3 regions of the Streptomyces sp. NPDC093261 genome follow, and region 1 is predicted to be linked to each of the others. Evidence: riboswitches for the same ligand, from Rfam matches in the RefSeq annotation. Region 1 holds a riboswitch; each other region holds the start of a gene.
The links. A riboswitch is a leader RNA that binds a small molecule or an ion and turns the genes downstream of it on or off. The one in region 1 is predicted to bind thiamine pyrophosphate.
Positions count from the first base shown of each region.

Region 1 (6,383 bases):
CGTCGCGGCATGGTGCACGACGCGCTCGCACAATGGCGTGATTCGATCGGTGCGCCCGTCTACTACGCGGTCTACCGCGAGGGTGAGATCGAGGTCCTCGGAGTTGCCGACAGTCCGGGCCTCCCGGCGGCCGAGGAGTGGGCCGACTTCCGGGAGACCGGGCACGCCCACGCGCTCGGTCAGTGCCTGTTGTCACAGCTCGACGAGGAGGCCCGGCGGAATCATCTCGACCGCTATCCGGTGCAGCCGATCACCCCGTACACGCTGCGTGACAACCGCAGCCTGCTGCGTCGTCTGGAGCACCTCGAAGGGACGGAACCGGTCGTCGAGCGCCAGGAGTACGCGCTCGGCACGGCCTGCGCCGCGGTGCCCCTCACCACCGGCGCGACCGCGGCCGCAGTGGCCCTCTCCCTGCCCTCCCACCAGGCCGACCGGCTGCTGCCGGCGGCCCGTCGGCTGCAGGCGGAGATCGGCAGGCTGACAGGGACACTCGCCCTCTCTATCAGCATCTGAAAACTCACTCCTTGTGATCTGCTGTGTACGTTCAGCAAACTTCCCCCAGGTGTCAGGGGATCATTCCTGGCCAGTCGACGGCTACTGACGGGGTAGACGATGCGCGAGTCGGTGCAGGCAGAGGTCATGATGAGCTTTCTCGTGTCCGAGGAGCTCTCCTTCCGCATTCCGGTGGAGCTGTGTTACGAGACCTGTGATCCCTATGCGGTGCGGTTGACCTTCCATCTGCCCGGCGACGCCCCCGTGACCTGGGCGTTCGGTCGCGAACTGCTGGTGGACGGGGTGGGCCGGCCGTGCGGCGACGGCGATGTGCACATCGCGCCCGCCGAGCCGGACACCTTCGGCGATGTGCTGATCCGGCTCCAGGTGGGCAGCGACCGGGCGCTGTTCCGGTCGGGCGCGGTGCCCCTGGTCGCGTTCCTCGATCGCACCGACAAACTGGTGCCCCTCGGGCAGGAGGGCTCCCTCGCCGACTTCGACGCCCATCTGGACGAGGCGCTGGACCGGATCCTGGCGGAGGAACAGAGCGCGGGCTGAGACCGCACGGCGCCGTAACGGTTCCTCACGCCGTGACGGTTCCTCGCGGACGGTACCGGCGCGGTGAGATGCCGTAACGCTTCTGCGGAGGTTCTCCGGGAAGTCTCAGTGCTTGCGGCGGCGCCCCCTCCCCCCGCGGGCCGGGACGGGAGCCGGGGCGGCGTCGGCCGTGCTCGAGCGGCGGTCCGCCGAAACGACGGCGGCCGCCAGGACCGTCGTCACCGGCACCGAGGCGACCAGCCCGATCGAGCCGACCAGCGTACGCACGATCTCCTCTGCGACCAGCTCGCTGCCCGCGACCGAGACCACGCTGCTCTGCGCGATCGAGAACAGCAGGAGCAGGGGCAGGGCCGCGCCCGCGTACGCCAGAACGAGCGTGTTGACGACCGAGGCGATGTGGTCGCGGCCGATGCGGATGCCCGCACGGTACAGACCGCGCCAGCCCATCGAGGGGTTGGCCTCGTGCAGCTCCCAGACCGCGGACGTCTGGGTGACGGTCACGTCGTCGAGGACGCCGAGGGAACCGATGATGACCCCGGCGAGCAGCAGACCGCTCATGTCGATGTGCGGGTACAGACCGTGGATCAGTCCGGTGTTGTCGTCCGTGTTGCCGGTCAGCGCGGCCCAGCCGATGAACTTCGAGCCGAGGAGGCCGATCAGCGACAGGGAGACGAGCGTGCCCAGTACCGCCACGGAGGTGCGGGCCGAGAGGCCGTGGCACATATAGAGGGCGATCAGCATGATGGCGCTCGACCCGACCACGGCCACGAGCAGAGGATTCGAGCCCTGGAGGATCGCGGGCAGGATGAAGAGGCTGAGCAGCAGGAAGCTGACGGCCAGCGCGACGAGGGCCATGACGCCGCGCATCCGGCCCACGACCACCACCGCCACGGCGAAGATGCCGGCGAGCAGGGCCATGGGGAACTTGCGGTCCACATCGGTCACGGAGTACTGGAGATCCTTGGGCGCGGAGGGCTCGTACGCGGCCACGACCTTCTCGCCCTCGTGCAACTGCCGTGACTGGTCCGGCTGGACGATCTCCGTGAACGTACGGCCCGTGTCCTTGCCCGTGTCGACACGGACGGTCGCCTTCTTGCAGGTGCCGGCCGCCGTCTGCGGGGTCGATGAGTCGCCGGTGAGGGAGGTGTCGCCGACCGGACCCCCACCCGAGGCGTTCACGGACTTGCAGTCCACCGCCACGACCCTGGTGACCGTGGCCTGCTGGGTCTGCCGGTCGAAGCCGACGCCGGAGCGCTTGTGCGAGGGAACACCCCCGGGCCACAGCACCACGAGACCGACGATGACCGCCGCGGTGAACGGGATGAGGATCGCGGCGATGACCCTGCGCAGATGGCGTGACACGGGGGCCGCGGGGCCGTGGCTGTGACTGTGGGAGTGGCCGTGTCCACCTACGGACCCATCGCCGTGGCCGGCGCCGGGCCCATGGCCATGGCCGTCTCCGGGGCTCTGTTTGTCGCCCGGGCCATGGTGGTGTGGCGGCTCGGACGGTGGGTGCGAGGGGTGATGCTGTGTAGGGGGCACCGCCCGATCATCGCAAGAACGGGTGAGGCCCACTGTTCAGCCCGCCTAATTAGACGCTAGCGTGAAGGGACTTTTGCACGCGCGGGAGCTCGGAGCACCGGGCTGAGAGGGCGCTGACCTCCGCAGACGCGATGTTTCACGTGGAACATCAGCGAGCGGAGACGGCTGCGCCGACCGCTGAACCTGTTACCGGGTAATGCCGGCGTAGGGAGTAGGTCTTATGACCGTCAAGGACGTACGCACGCCTGCCTCCGCTCAAGGGGAAGAGCCTCAGGAGGCCGGGAAGTCCATCGGCTGGCACAAGGCGTATATCGAAGGCTCGCGCCCCGATCTGCGGGTGCCCGTTCGTCAAGTGCATCTCACCAACGGGCAGTCGGTCAGCCTGTACGACACCTCCGGCCCGTACACCGATCCAGTCGCCGAGACCGACGTCCGCCGGGGACTTGCGCCGCTGCGGGAGAACTGGATCATCGCCCGCGGCGACACCGAGGAGTACGCGGGCCGCCCCGTCCGTCCCGAGGACGACGGGATCAGGCACACCTCGCCGCGCGGCGGCCTGCGCAATCTCGACGCGGTGTTCCCGGGGCGCCCGCGTCAGCCGCGCCGCGGGCGTGAGGGCAGCGCGGTGACGCAGCTCGCCTACGCGCGCCGCGGGGAGGTCACGCCGGAGATGGAGTTCGTGGCTCTCCGGGAGAACGTGTCGCCCGAGGTCGTCCGGGAGGAGATCGCGGCGGGCCGCGCGGTGCTGCCGGCCAACGTCAACCACCCGGAGATCGAGCCGATGATCATCGGCAAGCGGTTCCTGGTGAAGGTCAACGCCAATATCGGCAACTCCGCGGTCACCTCCTCCATCGAGGAGGAGGTCGAGAAGATGACCTGGGCGACCCGCTGGGGCGCCGACACGGTCATGGACCTGTCCACCGGCCGCAATATCCACACCACCCGTGAGTGGGTGTTGCGCAACTCCCCCGTACCGATCGGCACGGTGCCGCTCTATCAGGCGCTCGAGAAGGTCGACGGCAAGGCCGAGGAACTGACCTGGGAGATCTACAAGGACACGGTCATCGAGCAGGCCGAACAGGGTGTGGACTACATGACGGTCCACGCGGGCGTGCGCCTGGCGTATGTACCGCTGACGGCGAGCCGCAAGACCGGCATCGTCTCGCGCGGCGGTTCGATCATGGCGGCGTGGTGCCTCGCCCACCACAAGGAGTCGTTCCTGTACGAGAACTTCGAGGAACTCTGCGAGATCCTCGCGGCCTATGACGTCACCTACTCGCTGGGCGACGGTCTGCGGCCCGGTTCGATCGCGGACGCCAACGACGAGGCGCAGTTCGCGGAACTGCGCACCCTCGGGGAACTCGGCCGTGTCGCCAGGCGTTTCCACGTACAGACGATGATCGAGGGCCCGGGACACGTCCCGATGCACAAGATCAAGGAGAACATCGATCTGCAGCAGGAGATCTGCGATGAGGCTCCGTTCTATACGCTCGGTCCGCTGACCACGGACGTCGCGCCGGCCTACGACCACATCACCTCCGGCATCGGTGCCGCCATGATCGCCTGGTGGGGCACGGCCATGCTCTGCTACGTCACACCCAAGGAGCACCTGGGCCTACCCAACCGTGACGACGTCAAGACCGGCGTCATCACCTACAAGATCGCCGCCCACGCGGCCGATCTCGCCAAGGGGCACCCGGGCGCGCAGGAGTGGGACGACGCGCTGTCGGACGCGCGCTTCGAGTTCCGCTGGGAGGACCAGTTCAACCTGGCCCTCGATCCGGACACGGCTCGCGACTTCCACGACGAGACCCTCCCCGCAGAGCCCGCCAAGACGGCCCACTTCTGCTCGATGTGCGGTCCGAAGTTCTGCTCCATGAAGATCAGCCAGGACATCGCGGAGCGGTTCGGCGGTGCGGTGACTGAGGGGGCGACGGCGCAGGAGGTCGCCGAGGGGATGCTCCAGAAGTCGAAGGAGTTCGCGGCGGGCGGGAACCGGGTGTATCTGCCGATCGCGGAGTGACCTTCCCGGGCGTCCTGAGCCCGCACGGCCCGGTGCCGGGGCGGGCCCAGGCGGAGGTTCCGGCCCGCGCTCCTTGGTGAGAGGCGGGCCGGGCTACGACGGGGGTGGTTCGGAGCGTGTCCGCTCCGGGTGAGGGCTCGGAGGCGGCCGCGTCGCCGCTGCTGATCGACTCGGCCGGCGGGCTGCCGGCCGAGTCCGTTACTCCGGCTGGTGGTCCGGGCCCCCGAAGTCCGGGCTGGTGAAGTCCGGGCTGCTGAAGGTGGGGCGCGGGCCGGCGGCAGGACCGCTGTCGGGGCTGCTGAAGCCTGGGCGGTCGTAGCCGAGGTGCGGGATGCGGCTGGGGGTCGGTTCGGGTGCCTTCCGGTTCATCGCGGCCGTGCCCGGTTCGGCGAGGGCCTCGCGGAGGAACGGCAGGATGCCGCGCTCCAGCAGGGCCTCGTGCCAGGCCTCCCGTGCCCGGGTCACCTCCGTGATCAACTTGCTCTGGGCTTCCGCGTTCTGGGCCGATGAGCTGTTGCGCAGGGCGGTGAGCAGCAGACCGGTCGCGGCGACCAGGATCGCCGCCGCGGTCACCGCGCCGAAGACCCACCCGGTGGTCAGGAGGGTCCGGGCGAACGCCTGGTCGGGGTTGACCATCTTGAGGATGTAGCCCACGAGCAGGAAGATCGCCGCCGCGGCACCGGCGAGGAAGGGGGCGAGAACCGCGACCACGGCACCGGCTCCGGCGCTCGCCGCGGCCTCCCCCACTGCGGCGGCGAGCCCCTGGCCGTCCGCCTCCGGTTCCGTGGAGTCGCCGTCGTCGGTGTTTTCCTGGACGGGCGGGGCGGCCGGCGCCGGACGGCGCAGCTCCTCCCGCACCTTCACATAGTGCTGGTATTCGGCGGCTGCCGCCGCGGTGATGAGGGCGGTGGCGTTCAGCGCCATGGTGCGCAGCTGTTCGGAGTTCAGCCGCTGTCCGACAGCGGCCGGATCCGGGTGCTGTGGTGCGGAGCGCAGCGCCTCACCGAGGATCCGCTCGTAGTCCTGGCGGTCCTCGCTCAGCAGGTGCCGCGGAACGCTGTTCATGTGCATCCCCCGATGCTCCGTAGGGCTGGTGGCTCGGCATGCTGACGAGCCGTCGGGCAGAAACGGAGGGGAGCCTGCTACGGATAAGCCGATGGTAGAGCGGCGACGGCACACGGTGACAGGGGGTTTCCGGAAATTGCCCCACGGCCCGGGCACTCCTCGGACGGCCCCCGTCGGGGAATGCCTGCCCGCCGAACGCTCAGCTATCCAGGGGCAGTTGCTGGACCAGCAGCTTTCCGGCCATGGTCACGCCGCCGTCCATCGCGATCGCCAACCCCTCCGCGTAGACATGGGGACCTTCGACGACCGGACCCGCGTCGTCGTCGCCGTCCTCCGAGCCGACCTCGCCGAGCAGATACGGGATGGGGCTGTGGCCGTGGACGATCCGCCTGCCGCCGTAGGTCTCCAGCAGGGACCGCACGGCGTCGGCGCCGCCCTCGTCCCGAAAGGAGAAGCGCTTGGTGAACTTCCGGAAGAGATCCCACACCTCGTCCGCGTCATTGCGCGTGAGCGTCTCGCGGATGGTGTCGTTGACCGCTTCGATGGAGTCGCCGTAGTCGAGGTAGGCGGTGGTGTCCGAGTGGACCAGCAGGTGCCCGTCGACCTCCTCCACCGCGTCGAGACGGGCCATCCACTGGAGGTGGTGGTCCTGGAGGCGGTCCATGTCCGTCTTCTGGCCGCCGTTGAGCAGCCAGGCCGCCTG
Region 1 covers NZ_JBIVNO010000003.1:516,868-523,250, forward strand. The annotation lists gene ACIP94_RS11445 (IclR family transcriptional regulator) at 1-513, shown strand, start outside; gene ACIP94_RS11450 (SsgA family sporulation/cell division regulator) at 613-1,050, shown strand; gene ACIP94_RS11455 (YibE/F family protein) at 1,156-2,625, opposite strand; TPP riboswitch at 2,664-2,820, shown strand; gene thiC (phosphomethylpyrimidine synthase ThiC) at 2,813-4,615, shown strand; gene ACIP94_RS11465 (hypothetical protein) at 4,814-5,686, opposite strand; gene ACIP94_RS11470 (metallophosphoesterase) at 5,880-6,383, opposite strand, start outside.

Region 2 (6,383 bases), on a different contig from region 1:
CTGCGGGTTCCCGCGCCAGACGGTGGTGTCGGCCGAGGCGTGGTGGCCGACGTACTGCACGAAGCGGCCGAACTGCTCCGACCAGAAGTACGGCACGGGGTCGTACGCCATCGGCGTCTCCCCGATGATGTTCGCGGCCACCGTGCGCGGGCCCTGGAGGGCGTTGTCCCAGTGGTGAACCAGCAGGCGCTGCTCATACCGCCCCGAGGGGAAGGACGCGCAGTCCCCGACCGCGTACACGTCCGGCACCGACGTGCGCAGATGCTCGTCGGCGAGCACTTCCCCGTGCGCCCCCAGCTCGATGCCCGAGCCGGCGAGCCACGCGGTGGCCGGGCGCGCTCCGATGCCCACGACCACCGCGCCCGCGGGCACCCGGGACCCGTCGTCGAGCACCACGGCCCCCGGCTCGATGCGGTCCACACGCGCGTGGGTGATCAGTTCGGCCCCGCTGTCCGCGTACCAGGCCGCCATCGGCGCGGCGACCTCCGCGGGCAGCGCGCCCGCGAGCGGCCGGTCCGCGGCCTCCACCACGGTCACCGCACAGCCCGCCTCGCGCGCCGCGGTGGCGAACTCGGCGCCGATCCAGCCCGCGCCCACCACCACGATGTCGTGCTGGTCGGCGAGGACCGGCCGCAGCCGCTCGGCATCGTCCAGCGTGCGCAGCAGATGCACCCCGGGGACGCCTTCCGCGCCCGGGAGCTGGATCGGTTCCGCTCCGGTGGCGAGCACGAGCACGTCGTACGGGACGGGGCCCTCGACGGTGTCCAGCTCATGGTCGCCGGGGCGCAGCCCGATCACCTCGCAGCCCAGCCGCAGCTCGATGCCCAGGGCCTGGAAGTCGACGTCGAAGGCGGAGCCCTCGGCTTTGCCGAGCAGCACGGCCTTGGACAGCGGCGGCCTGTCGTAGGGCTGGTGCGGCTCCGCCCCGATCAGCGTCACCCCGCCGGTGAACCCCTGTTCGCGCAACGCGACCGCGGTCTGCACCCCGGCCATGCCCGCACCCACGACGACGACGCGCCGTGCCGAATCGCCCCGTTCCTGCGTCTGCTCGCTCACCTGATCACCCTAGCCAACTGACAATGTGTCAGTCAGCGGGCATGCTGAGTGACCTGCTGCACAGCACTCGTCCCGCTGCCTGCCGCGACCTGCCCCAACCGTGTCCGCCGGGAACCGGGGCGGTCCTCCCTGCGCCTACCCGCCGCGGCACGTCACAACCTCGACCCCCGGGAGGCTCCCTTACCGGCGCGGACGGGCACGGACTAGGGTGGCCCCCGTACAAGCACTCGCGGGAGCCCGGACGCACCGGGCTGAGAGGGAGGCTGGCGGCCTCCGACCGTACGAACCTGATCCGGATCATGCCGGCGAAGGGAGGGGGCTGACCGCCCATGTCGCCCATGCGTACCTCGGACGTCCTCGTCGTCGGGGGCGGGATCATCGGACTCGTCACGGCCTGGCGTGCCGCGCAGCGCGGGCTCGCCACGACCGTGGTCGATCCCGCCCCGGGCGGCGGCGCCGCCCAGGTGGCCGCGGGGATGCTCGCCGCCGTCACCGAACTGCACTACGGCGAGCAGACGCTGCTCGCGCTCAATCTGGAGTCGGCACGGCGCTACCCGGACTTCGCCGCCGAGCTGACCGAGGCCACCGGCCGGGATCTCGGATACCGCCGGTGCGGCACGCTCGCCGTCGCCCTGGACGCCGACGACCGCGCCCATCTGCGGGACCTGCATGCCCTGCAGCAGCGCTCCGGCCTTGCGTCGGAATGGCTGAGCGGACGCGAGTGCCGGCGCCTGGAGCCGATGCTCGCCCCCGGGGTGCGCGGCGGCCTCAAGGTCGACGGCGACCACCAGATCGACCCGCGACGGCTGGTCGCGGCCCTGGTCACGGCGTGTGAACGGGCCGGGGTCGCCTTCCACCGAAGCTGGGCCGAGCGGCTGACGGTGGTGCGGGAGCGGGCCGCCGGAGTCCGGACCGCCGACGGCACCGACCTCCCCGCGGAACAGGTCGTACTCGCGGCGGGCAGTCTCAGCGGGCAGCTCGCGGGGGTGCCCGACGAGGTGCTGCCGCCCGTACGCCCCGTGAAGGGGCAGGTGGTGCGGCTGACCGTGCCGAAGCGGTACGCCCCGTTCCTGAACCGCACCGTGCGCGCTGTCGTCCGCGGCGGCCACGTCTACCTGGTGCCCCGCGAGAACGGCGAGCTGGTGGTCGGCGCCACCAGCGAGGAGCTGGGCTGGGACACGACGGTCACCGCGGGAGGGGTGTACGAGCTGCTGCGCGACGCGCACGAGCTGGTCCCCGGCATCACGGAGCTGCCGCTCACCGAGACCCGGGCCGGACTGCGCCCGGGCTCCCCGGACAACGCGCCGCTGCTCGGACCGACCGAGCTGGACGGCCTGCTGCTGGCCACCGGGCACTACCGCAACGGCGTCCTGCTCACCCCGGTGACCGGCGATGTCATGGCTCATGTCCTGACCACGGGCGACCTCCCGGACGAGGCACGGCCCTTCACCCCCCGGCGGTTCGCCGCCACCGCGCTCACGGAGCAGCCCGCATGAACATCTGTGTCAACGGAGAGTCCCGCCAGTTCGCTCCCGGCACGGCACTCGACGCCGTCGTACGGGTCCTGACCGCGGCCCCCTCGGGTGTGGCCGCCGCCCTCAACGAAACCGTCGTCCCGCGTACGCAGTGGCCGTCGACACCGCTCCGGGAGGGCGATCGCGTCGAGGTCCTCACCGCCGTCCAAGGAGGCTGATCATGGCCGACGATCCCTTCGTCCTCGGTGGCACGACGTTCTCGTCCCGGCTGATCATGGGGACCGGCGGCGCGCCGAGCCTCGAGGTCATGGAGCGGGCGCTGGTGGCGTCCGGCACGGAGCTGACGACGGTCGCGATGCGCCGCGTCGACGCCTCGGTGCACGGCTCGGTGCTGTCCGTGCTCGACCGGCTCGGGATCCGGGTGCTGCCCAACACGGCGGGCTGCTTCACCGCGGGTGAGGCGGTGCTCACCGCGCGTCTCGCGCGCGAGGCTCTCGGCACGGATCTGGTGAAGCTGGAGGTCATCGCCGACGAGCGCACCCTGCTGCCCGACCCGATCGAGCTGCTGGACGCGGCCGAGACCCTGGTCGACGACGGTTTCACGGTACTGCCGTACACGAACGACGACCCGGTCCTCGCCCGGAAGCTGGAGGACGTCGGCTGCGCCGCGATCATGCCGCTCGGCTCGCCGATCGGCTCCGGGCTCGGCATCCGCAATCCGCACAACTTCCAGCTGATCGTGGAGCACGCGCGCGTGCCGGTGATCCTGGACGCGGGCGCGGGCACGGCCTCGGACGTGGCCCTGGCGATGGAACTGGGGTGCGCGGGCGTGATGCTCGCCTCGGCGGTCACCCGCGCGCAGGAGCCGGTCCTGATGGCGGAGGCGATGCGGCACGCGGTGGAGGCGGGCCGGCTGGCCCGGCGGGCGGGGCGCATCCCGCGCCGGCACTTCGCGGAGCCGTCGTCGCCGACGGAGGGCATGGCGCGCCTGGACCCGGAGCGGCCCGCCTTCTGAGGGCGGGCACGGCCGTCCGCCGGGCGGGGGCCGAGTGCGGCGTGCGTCACAGCTCGGCTGCAGTCATACCCCCCGGCAGCGGCAAACGAGGGGACCGACCGTGGTCCCTCGTAGACTCACCTGCGTGGATACGACCCTTCAGGACCCTCTCGTCGGGCAGGTGCTCGACGGCCGCTATCGCGTCGACGCGCGGATCGCGATCGGCGGGATGGCCACGGTCTACCGGGCCCTGGACACCCGCCTCGACCGGGTCCTCGCGCTCAAGGTGATGCACCCGGCGCTGGCCGCCGACGCGTCCTTCGTGGAGCGCTTCATCCGCGAGGCCAAGTCGGTGGCGCGCCTGGCCCACCCCAATGTGGTGCAGGTGTTCGACCAGGGCACCGACGGGTCCTACGTCTACCTCGCCATGGAGTACATCGCGGGCTGCACCCTGCGGGACGTGCTGCGCGAGCGGGGGGCGCTCCAGCCGCGCGCCGCCCTGGACATCCTGGAGCCGGTGCTGGCCGCGCTGGGCGCCGCGCACCGCGCCGGGTTCGTGCACCGCGACATGAAGCCGGAGAACGTCCTGATAGGCGACGACGGCCGGGTCAAGGTGGCCGACTTCGGCCTCGTCCGGGCCGTCGACACCGTCACGAACACCACGGGCGCGGTCCTCGGCACCGTCTCCTACCTCGCCCCCGAGCAGATGGAACACGGCACGGCCGACCCCCGGGTCGACGTGTACGCCTGCGGGGTGGTCCTGTACGAGATGCTGACCGGCGCCAAGCCGCACGGCGGCGACTCCCCCGCCCAGGTGCTCTACCAGCATCTGAACGAGGATGTGCCGCCGCCGTCGGACGCCGTGCCGGGGCTGGCGATCGAGCTCGACGAACTGGTCACGGCGGCGACCGCCCGCAGTCCCGAGCTGCGTCCCGACGACGCGGTGGCGCTCCTCGGCGAGGTGCTCGACGCGCGCAGCACGCTCACCGCGGAGCAGCTGGACGCCGTACCGCCGGGGGCCCTCGCCGCGGAGCACGACAGCTCGGGGGACCGTACGAGCGTGATCCCGCGCCTGGTGCCGGTCCGCCCGGTGCACGGCGACCCCGAGGGGCCCGGGGACCCCGCCCGCGACACGGCCGTGGTCAACCGGACGAGCGTGCTCCAGACCCCGCCGTCCGAGCCCGCCGGGCGCTCCGCGCGCCCCCGCCGGCTGCTCGCGCTCGTCCTTGCCGCGCTGGTGGCGTTCGGGGTCGGCACGGGCGTCTGGTACATCAACTCCGGGCAGTTCACCAAGGTGCCGCCGCTGCTGGCGAAGACCGAGGCCGAGTCACGGGCCCGGCTTCAGCGGGCCGGGCTCGAGGTCGGGCAGGTCCGGCACGCCTACAGCGACACGGTGAAGCCCGGCACGGTGATCAGCACCGATCCGTCGGCGGGCGAGCGCATCCGCTCCCACGACGCGGTGACGCTGACCCTCTCCGACGGTCCCGAGACGGTGCAGGTGCCCGATGTGAAGGGCGAACCGCTGGCCAGCGCGCAGGAGCGGCTGAAGAAGGCCGGCCTGGTCCCGGGCATGGTCACGCAGGCGTTCAGCGAGGGCGTGGCCAAGGGCTCCGTGATCGGCACGGACCCGGGGGCGGGCACCAAGCGCCACGGCGGTTCGGCGATCGCGCTCACCGTGAGCAGGGGCAGCCCGGTGGAGGTTCCCGAGGTCACCGGCTCCGACCTCGACGACGCCACGACCCGGCTGCAGGACGAGGGCCTGAAGGTGCGGATCGCGGACACGCAGGTCACCTCCGAGTTCGACGCCGGCAAGGTCGCCCGGCAGTCCCCGGACCCGGGCAAGCAGGCCGCCGAGGGCGACACGGTCACGCTGACCGTCTCCAAGGGCCGCGAGCAGGTCGAGGTGCCGGACGTGGTCGGCGACAACGTCGACGACGCGCGCAAGACCCTGGAGGCGGCGGGCTTCCAGGTCGAGGAGGACCGCGGCCTGCTGGGCCTGTTCGGCGACACGGTCAAGGACCAGTCGGTGAAGGGCGGGCAGAAGGCGCCCAAGGGATCCACGATCACGCTCAAGATCCGCTGAAGGGCCCCCGACGGCGCCCGGCCGCCCGGGCGCCCGGGCCCGCGTGACACCCTTGGAGCGTGAGCACTCCCCAGTCCACCGGCGCCCTCGGCGCGCCCGCCGCCCTCCGCAATCCCGTCGGCAGTCATGTCCCCGTGGCGGGGGGTCTGCACTCCGTCGGGCTGGCCTATGCGCGGGACATCGGGGCCGAGGCCGTGCAGGTCTTCGTCGCCAATCCACGGGGCTGGGCGACCCCGGCCGGCAATCCACGGCAGGACGAGGCGTTCCGGGCCGCGTGTGCCGCCGGCTCGACACCGGTGTACGTCCACGCGCCGTATCTGATCAACTTCGGCTCGCACACCGAGGCGACGGTCGAGCAGTCGGTGGAGTCTTTGCGGCACTCGCTGCGCCGGGGACGTGAGATCGGGGCGCTGGGCGTCGTCGTGCACACCGGGAGCGCCACCGGCGGGCGGGAGCGGGCGGTCGCGCTGCGGCAGGTGCGCGAGCGGGTGCTGCCCCTGCTGGACGAGCTGGCACACGACGACGACCCGTACCTCCTGCTGGAGTCGACCGCGGGCCAGGGCGCCTCCCTGTGCTCGCGCACCTGGGACTTCGCGGCGTACTTCGAGGCGCTGGACGCGCATCCCCGGCTGGGTGTGTGCCTCGACACCTGCCATGTCTTCGCGGCCGGGCACGATCTGACGGGGCCGAGCGGTATGCATCAGACCCTGGATCTGCTGGTGGACACCGTCGGCGAGGGGCGGCTGAAGCTGGTCCACGCGAACGACTCCCAGGA
Region 2 covers NZ_JBIVNO010000001.1:366,357-372,739, forward strand. The annotation lists gene ACIP94_RS01705 (NAD(P)/FAD-dependent oxidoreductase) at 1-1,056, opposite strand, end outside; TPP riboswitch at 1,276-1,387, shown strand; gene thiO (glycine oxidase ThiO) at 1,386-2,552, shown strand; gene thiS (sulfur carrier protein ThiS) at 2,549-2,749, shown strand; gene ACIP94_RS01720 (thiazole synthase) at 2,752-3,546, shown strand; gene pknB (Stk1 family PASTA domain-containing Ser/Thr kinase) at 3,671-5,608, shown strand; gene ACIP94_RS01730 (deoxyribonuclease IV) at 5,668-6,383, shown strand, end outside.
Region 2: linked by a shared signal. The riboswitch ahead of thiO (glycine oxidase ThiO) and the one ahead of thiC (phosphomethylpyrimidine synthase ThiC) in region 1 are both predicted to bind thiamine pyrophosphate.

Region 3 (6,383 bases), on a different contig from region 1:
TTCTCCGACGGTTTCGTCACGGCGTACATGCACCGCACGATGCCCGACCTGCCGCCGCAGATCGGTGTGCTCGTCGAGCTGGACAAGCCGAACGCCGAGGTCGCCAAGGGCGTCGCCCAGCACATCGCCGCCTTCGCGCCGAAGTACCTCTCCCAGGAGGACATCCCGGCCGAGGTCGTCGAGTCCGAGCGCCGCATCGCCGAGGAGACCACCCGCGCCGAGGGCAAGCCCGAGGCCGCGATCGCCAAGATCGTCGAGGGTCGTCTGAACGGCTTCTTCAAGGACGCCACGCTGCTCGGCCAGCCGTACGCGCTGGACAACAAGAAGTCCGTCCAGAAGGTTTTGGAGGAGGCGGGTGTCACCCTGAAGCGCTTCACGCGCATCAAGGTCGGCATCTGAGTCCGTACCGCGATCGACAGGAGACCCGGATAGGGTCGAAGGTCGAAAGCAGTCGTCCGCGTCATGCGCGTGTGCCGTCCCGCACGCGCGCGTGACGGACGCAGATATGACGAGGAGGCCATTGCCGCTTATGGGATGCGAAACACACCCCATCGGCAATGGCCTTCTTCGTATGTGCAACACGTGAAAGAGGCGGGATCTCAATGACCACCAAGGCCGAGAAGAGCGACGACGGCAAAGTACGCGGCCGGTTTCTGCTGAAACTGTCCGGAGAGGCGTTCTCCGGCGGCACCGGACTCGGCGTCGACCCGGACGTGGTGCACGCCATCGCCCGTGAGATCGCGGCTGTGGTGCGCGACGGATCCCAGATCGCCGTCGTCATCGGCGGCGGCAACTTCTTCCGCGGCGCCGAACTCCAGCAGCGGGGCATGGACCGGGCCCGCTCCGACTACATGGGCATGCTCGGCACGGTCATGAACTGCCTGGCTCTCCAGGACTTCCTGGAGAAGGAGGGCATCGACTCGCGCGTGCAGACCGCGATCACCATGGGCCAGGTCGCCGAGCCGTACATCCCGCTGCGTGCCGTGCGCCATCTGGAGAAGGGCCGCGTGGTCATCTTCGGCGCCGGAATGGGCATGCCGTACTTCTCGACCGACACGACCGCCGCCCAGCGCGCCCTGGAGATCGACGCCGAGGCCCTGCTCATGGGCAAGAACGGCGTGGACGGGGTCTACGACTCCGACCCGAAGACCAACCCCGAGGCCGTCAAGTTCGACTCGCTCAGCTACGGCGAGGTCATCACCCGTGACCTCAAGGTCGCCGACATGACCGCCATCACGCTGTGCCGGGACAACAAGCTGCCCATCCTTGTCTTCGAGCTGCTGGCGGAGGGCAATATCGCACGGGCCGTGAAGGGTGAGAAGATCGGCACACTCGTGGGGGAGCAAGGCAGCCGGGGCTGACCGGACGCCGACCGGTCGGGGGTTCCGTCCGGGCGGCGGGCCCTGACCGGGGGATGGACAATGACCTGCCGGTCCGGAACCGTGCAGGAAGAAGACGCGACGCAGCCGGCCGCGGACCGACGAGTGACAGCTGCCGGGCCTACTCAAGACACGCAGGAGCAAGTGGTGATCGAAGAGACCCTCCTCGAGGCCGAGGAGAAGATGGAGAAGGCCGTCGTGGTCGCCAAGGAGGACTTCGCCGCGATCCGCACCGGTCGTGCGCACCCGGCGATGTTCAACAAGATCGTGGCCGACTACTACGGCGCACCGACGCCGATCAACCAGCTGGCCTCGTTCTCGGTGCCGGAGCCGCGCATGGCCGTGGTGACGCCGTTCGACAAGAGCGCGCTGCGCAACATCGAGCAGGCGATCCGCGACTCCGACCTGGGCGTCAACCCGAGCAATGACGGCAACATCATCCGCGTGGTGTTCCCCGAGCTCACCGAGGAGCGGCGCCGCGAGTACATCAAGGTCGCCAAGGGCAAGGGCGAGGACGCCAAGGTCGCGATCCGCTCCGTGCGCCGCAAGGCCAAGGACGCCATCGACAAGCTCGTCAAGGACGGCGAGGTCGGCGAGGACGAGGGCCGCCGTGCGGAGAAGGAGCTCGACGACACCACCGCGAAGTACGTCGCGCAGGTGGACGAGCTGCTCAAGCACAAGGAAGCGGAGCTCCTCGAGGTCTGATGAACGACTCTTCCTGGGGGGCGCCGCCACAGGCCGGGTACCGGGGGCCCAGCGACGCCGGATCGGCCCAGCGGACCGGTCCGGCGGGTCCCGCGTACGATGCGCATGACGCCCAGCAGACTCGCCCTGTGCCCATCGTGCCCGAGGTGCCCGCCCAAGGCGGAGACCAGGATGACGACCGGGGGGCCGCTCGGCTGAGCGGCCCCTTGTTCCGCGACGACCAGCCGCAGGCGCCGTCCCACTGGGCGGCCTCGCAGAATCCGGAGCCCATGCCCGACGCCCAGCAGCCGGCGCCCGCACCGCAGAAGAAGAGCGCGGGCCGTGACCTGGGCGCGGCCATAGGGGTCGGCGTCGGGCTCGGCGTGGTGATCGTCGTGTCGTTGTTCATCGTGAAGGCCGTGTTCGTCGGTGTCGTCGCGGTCGCCGTCGTGGTGGGCCTGTGGGAGCTGACGAAGCGGCTGGAGGAGCGCAAGGGCATCAAGGCGCCCCTCGTGCCGCTCGCGGTCGGCGGTGCGGCGATGGTCGTGGCCGGGTATGTGCGGGGCACTGAGGGCGCCTGGGTGGCGATGGCACTCACCGCGCTCGCGGTCCTGCTCTGGCGTATGACGGAACCCCCGGACGGCTATCTCAAGGACGTCACGGCGGGTGTCTTCGCGGCGTTCTACGTTCCGTTTCTGGCGACGTTCGTCGCCATGATGCTGACGGCCGACGACGGCCCGCAGCGCGTGCTGACCTTCCTGCTGCTGACGGTCGTCAGCGACACCGGCGCCTACGCGGTCGGCTGGCGGTTCGGCAGCCACAAGCTCGCTCCGCGCATCAGCCCCGGGAAGACCCGCGAGGGCCTCGTCGGTGCGGTGACCTTCGCCATGGGCGCGGGCGCGCTGTGCATGCAGTATCTGATCCACGACGGCTCGTGGTGGCAGGGCCTGCTGCTGGGTCTCGCGGTCGCCGCCAGCGCCACGCTGGGCGACCTGGGCGAGTCCATGATCAAGCGTGACCTGGGCATCAAGGACATGGGCACGCTGCTTCCGGGCCACGGCGGCATCATGGACCGGCTCGACTCACTGCTGCCGACCGCTCCGGTGGTCTGGCTGCTGCTCGTGCTTTTCGTCGGGAGCGGCTGAGGGATCGTTTCCCGTGCCGCTGCCGAGCGGTCCGCTCGCCGAGGGGCCGTCGTCCACAGGACGGCGGGCCCCTCGGCGTTCGGCCCCCACGCGGCCGTTAACCGTTGCCCGGCCGGCCCCCTCCCCGCCGGGCTTGGCCCCCGGGCCACACGAATGGATCTGCGACACTGGTAGGACCATGCCCAAGCCCGGAGAACTCACTTTCGTCGCGCCGCGCGGAGCCAAGACCCCGCCGCGGCATCTTGCCGATCTCACGCCCGCCGAGCGCAAGGAGGCGGTCGCCGCGGTCGGTGAGAAGCCGTTCCGCGCCAAGCAGCTCTCGCAGCACTACTTCGCGCGGTTCTCGCACGACCCGGAGCAGTGGACCGACATCCCCGCCTCCTCGCGCGCCCGGCTCCAGGAGGTGCTGCTCCCGGAGCTGATGACGGTCGTACGGCATCTGTCGACCGACCAGGACACCACCCGCAAGACGTTGTGGCGGCTCTTCGACGGGACGCTGGTGGAGTCCGTGCTCATGCGCTACCCGGACCGGGTCACGATGTGCATCAGCTCCCAGGCGGGCTGCGGTATGAACTGCCCCTTCTGTGCCACCGGTCAGGCCGGCCTCGACCGCAACCTGTCCACCGCGGAGATCGTGCACCAGATCGTGGACGGCATGCGGGCGCTGCGCGACGGCGAGATCCCCGGCGGACCGGCGCGGCTGTCCAACATCGTCTTCATGGGCATGGGCGAGCCCCTCGCCAACTACAAGCGCGTCGTCGGCGCCATCCGCGCCCTGACCGACCCCGCTCCGGACGGCCTCGGGCTCTCGCAGCGCGGGATCACCGTGTCGACCGTCGGGCTGGTGCCGGCCATCCACCGCTTCGCCGACGAGGGCTTCAAGTGCCGCCTCGCCATCTCCCTGCACGCGCCGGACGACGAGTTGCGCGACACCCTCGTGCCCGTCAACACGCGGTGGAAGGTGCGGGAGGTCCTCGACGCCGGGTTCGAGTACGTCGAGAAGTCCGGGCGCCGGCTGTCCATCGAGTACGCCCTGATCCGGGACATCAACGACCAGGCGTGGCGCGGTGACCGGCTCGGCCGGCTGCTCAAGGGCAGGCCCGTGCACGTCAATCTGATCCCGCTCAACCCGACGCCGGGTTCCCGGTGGACCGCGTCACGTCCCGAGGACGAGAAGGCGTTCGTCGAGGCGATCGCCGCCCATGGGGTGCCGGTGACCATCCGGGATACCCGGGGCCAGGAGATCGACGGAGCGTGTGGTCAGCTGGCCGCCACCGAGCGGTAGTCTGAAGGCCGTCCATATCTTCATATTCCGACAGGGGAGCGCCACAGCGCTGAGAGTGCGGGAGAGCCCGCAGACCCTCTGAACCTCGCCCAGGTCATTCTGGGTAGGGAGTTCGGTCTTCACTCGAGCTGTTGCGCCCTGCCCGGGACCCTTCGGGGCTCCCGGGCGGGGCCGCGTCTCTTCCTGGTCACCTCCAGGAGGAATTCAGTGAGCATCACCGGCAGGCAGTTCGCGGCCGTCGCCGTCGGGCTGGGCCTGGTCACGCTGTCCGCGTGCGGATCGTCCGGCCCCGCCGGCGGGAGCGGCGGCGATCCCAGGACCGTGACCCTCGTCAGCCACGAGTCGTGGGCCGCCTCCAAGAGCGTCATCGCGGCGTTCGAGAAGGAGTCCGGCTACCACGTCAAGGTCCTCACCGACGGCGACGCGGGCCAGGCCGTCAACAAGGCGATCCTCACCAAGGACAACCCCCAGGGCGACGTGCTCTTCGGCGTCGACAACACCCTGCTGTCCCGGGCGCTCGACAACGGCCTGTTCCAGCCGTACGCGGCCAAGGGCCTCGACCGGGTCGGCGCGCAGTACCAACTCGACAAGGACAGGCACCGGGTCACCCCGATCGACTACGGCGACATCTGCGTCAACTACGACAAGAAGTACTTCGCCGACCACAAGCTCGCCCCGCCTGCCTCCCTCGACGACCTCACCAAGCCCGCCTACAAAGACCTCCTCGTCACCGAGAACGCCGCCACGTCCTCCCCGGGCCTCGGCTTCCTGCTCGGCACCGCCGCCCGGTACGGCGACAACCGCTGGCAGGACTACTGGAAGAGGCTCAAGGACAACGGTGTGAAGGTGGTCGACGGCTGGGAGCAGGCATACGAGCAGGAGTTCTCCGGTTCGGCCGCGGGCCGCAAGGCGGGAGGCGACCGGCCGCTGGTCGTCTCCTACGCCTCCTCCCCGCCCGCAGAGGTCGTCTACGCCAAGCCGCGGCCCACGACCGCGCCGACCGGCGTCACGACGGGCACCTGCTTCCGCCAGATCGAGTTCGCGGGTCTGCTGAGCAACGCTCACAACCCCAAGGGCGCCAAGGCGTTCCTCGACTTCCTGATCAGCCGGAGGTTCCAGGAGGACATGCCGCTCAACATGTACGTCTACCCGGTCGTGCAGGGTGCGCGGGTGCCCGCCGAGTTCACCGCGTACGGGCCCGCGGCCAAGGACCCCGAGACCATGGCCCCGGCGAAGATAGCCGCCAACCGTGACCAGTGGGTCAGGTCGTGGACGTCGCTCGTACTGAAGTAGCCCCGAGGAACCGGGCGAACCGGGGCGGGGCCGCGCGCTTCGGGCTGATGGCCCTGCCCGTCGTGTTCTTCGGGGTCTTCTTCGCCTACCCCGTCGCCGCGATCGTCGCCCGCGGTCTGCGCGTCGACGGGGTGTGGCGCCTCGGGCGCCTGACGGAGGTGCTCGCCCAGGCCGACATCCGGCATGTGCTGTGGTTCACGACCTGGCAGGCTCTCGCCTCCACCGCTCTCACACTGCTGGTGGCGATGCCCGGGGCCTATGTCCTCGCCCGTCTGGACTTCCCCGGCAAGCAGGTACTCCGCGCGGTCGTCACCGTCCCGTTCGTACTGCCCACGGTGGTCGTCGGCACGGCCTTCCTGGCGCTCGTCGGCCGCGGCGGGCTTCTCGACGACCTGTGGGGCGTCCGCCTCGACACGACCGTGTGGGCGATCCTGCTCGCGCATGTCTTCTTCAACTACGCGGTCGTCGTTCGCACGGTCGGCGGTCTGTGGGCGCAGCTCGACCCGCGCCAGGAGGAGGCCGCACGGGTGCTCGGCGCCTCCCGCGCCGCGGCCTGGCGGACGGTGACGCTGCCCGCCCTCGGTCCGGCCGTGGCCG
Region 3 covers NZ_JBIVNO010000022.1:69,001-75,383, forward strand. The annotation lists gene tsf (translation elongation factor Ts) at 1-399, shown strand, start outside; gene pyrH (UMP kinase) at 603-1,361, shown strand; gene frr (ribosome recycling factor) at 1,527-2,084, shown strand; gene ACIP94_RS32515 (phosphatidate cytidylyltransferase) at 2,084-3,208, shown strand; gene rlmN (23S rRNA (adenine(2503)-C(2))-methyltransferase RlmN) at 3,387-4,493, shown strand; TPP riboswitch at 4,516-4,621, shown strand; gene ACIP94_RS32525 (thiamine ABC transporter substrate binding subunit) at 4,707-5,786, shown strand; gene ACIP94_RS32530 (ABC transporter permease) at 5,762-6,383, shown strand, end outside.
Region 3: linked by a shared signal. The riboswitch ahead of ACIP94_RS32525 (thiamine ABC transporter substrate binding subunit) and the one ahead of thiC (phosphomethylpyrimidine synthase ThiC) in region 1 are both predicted to bind thiamine pyrophosphate.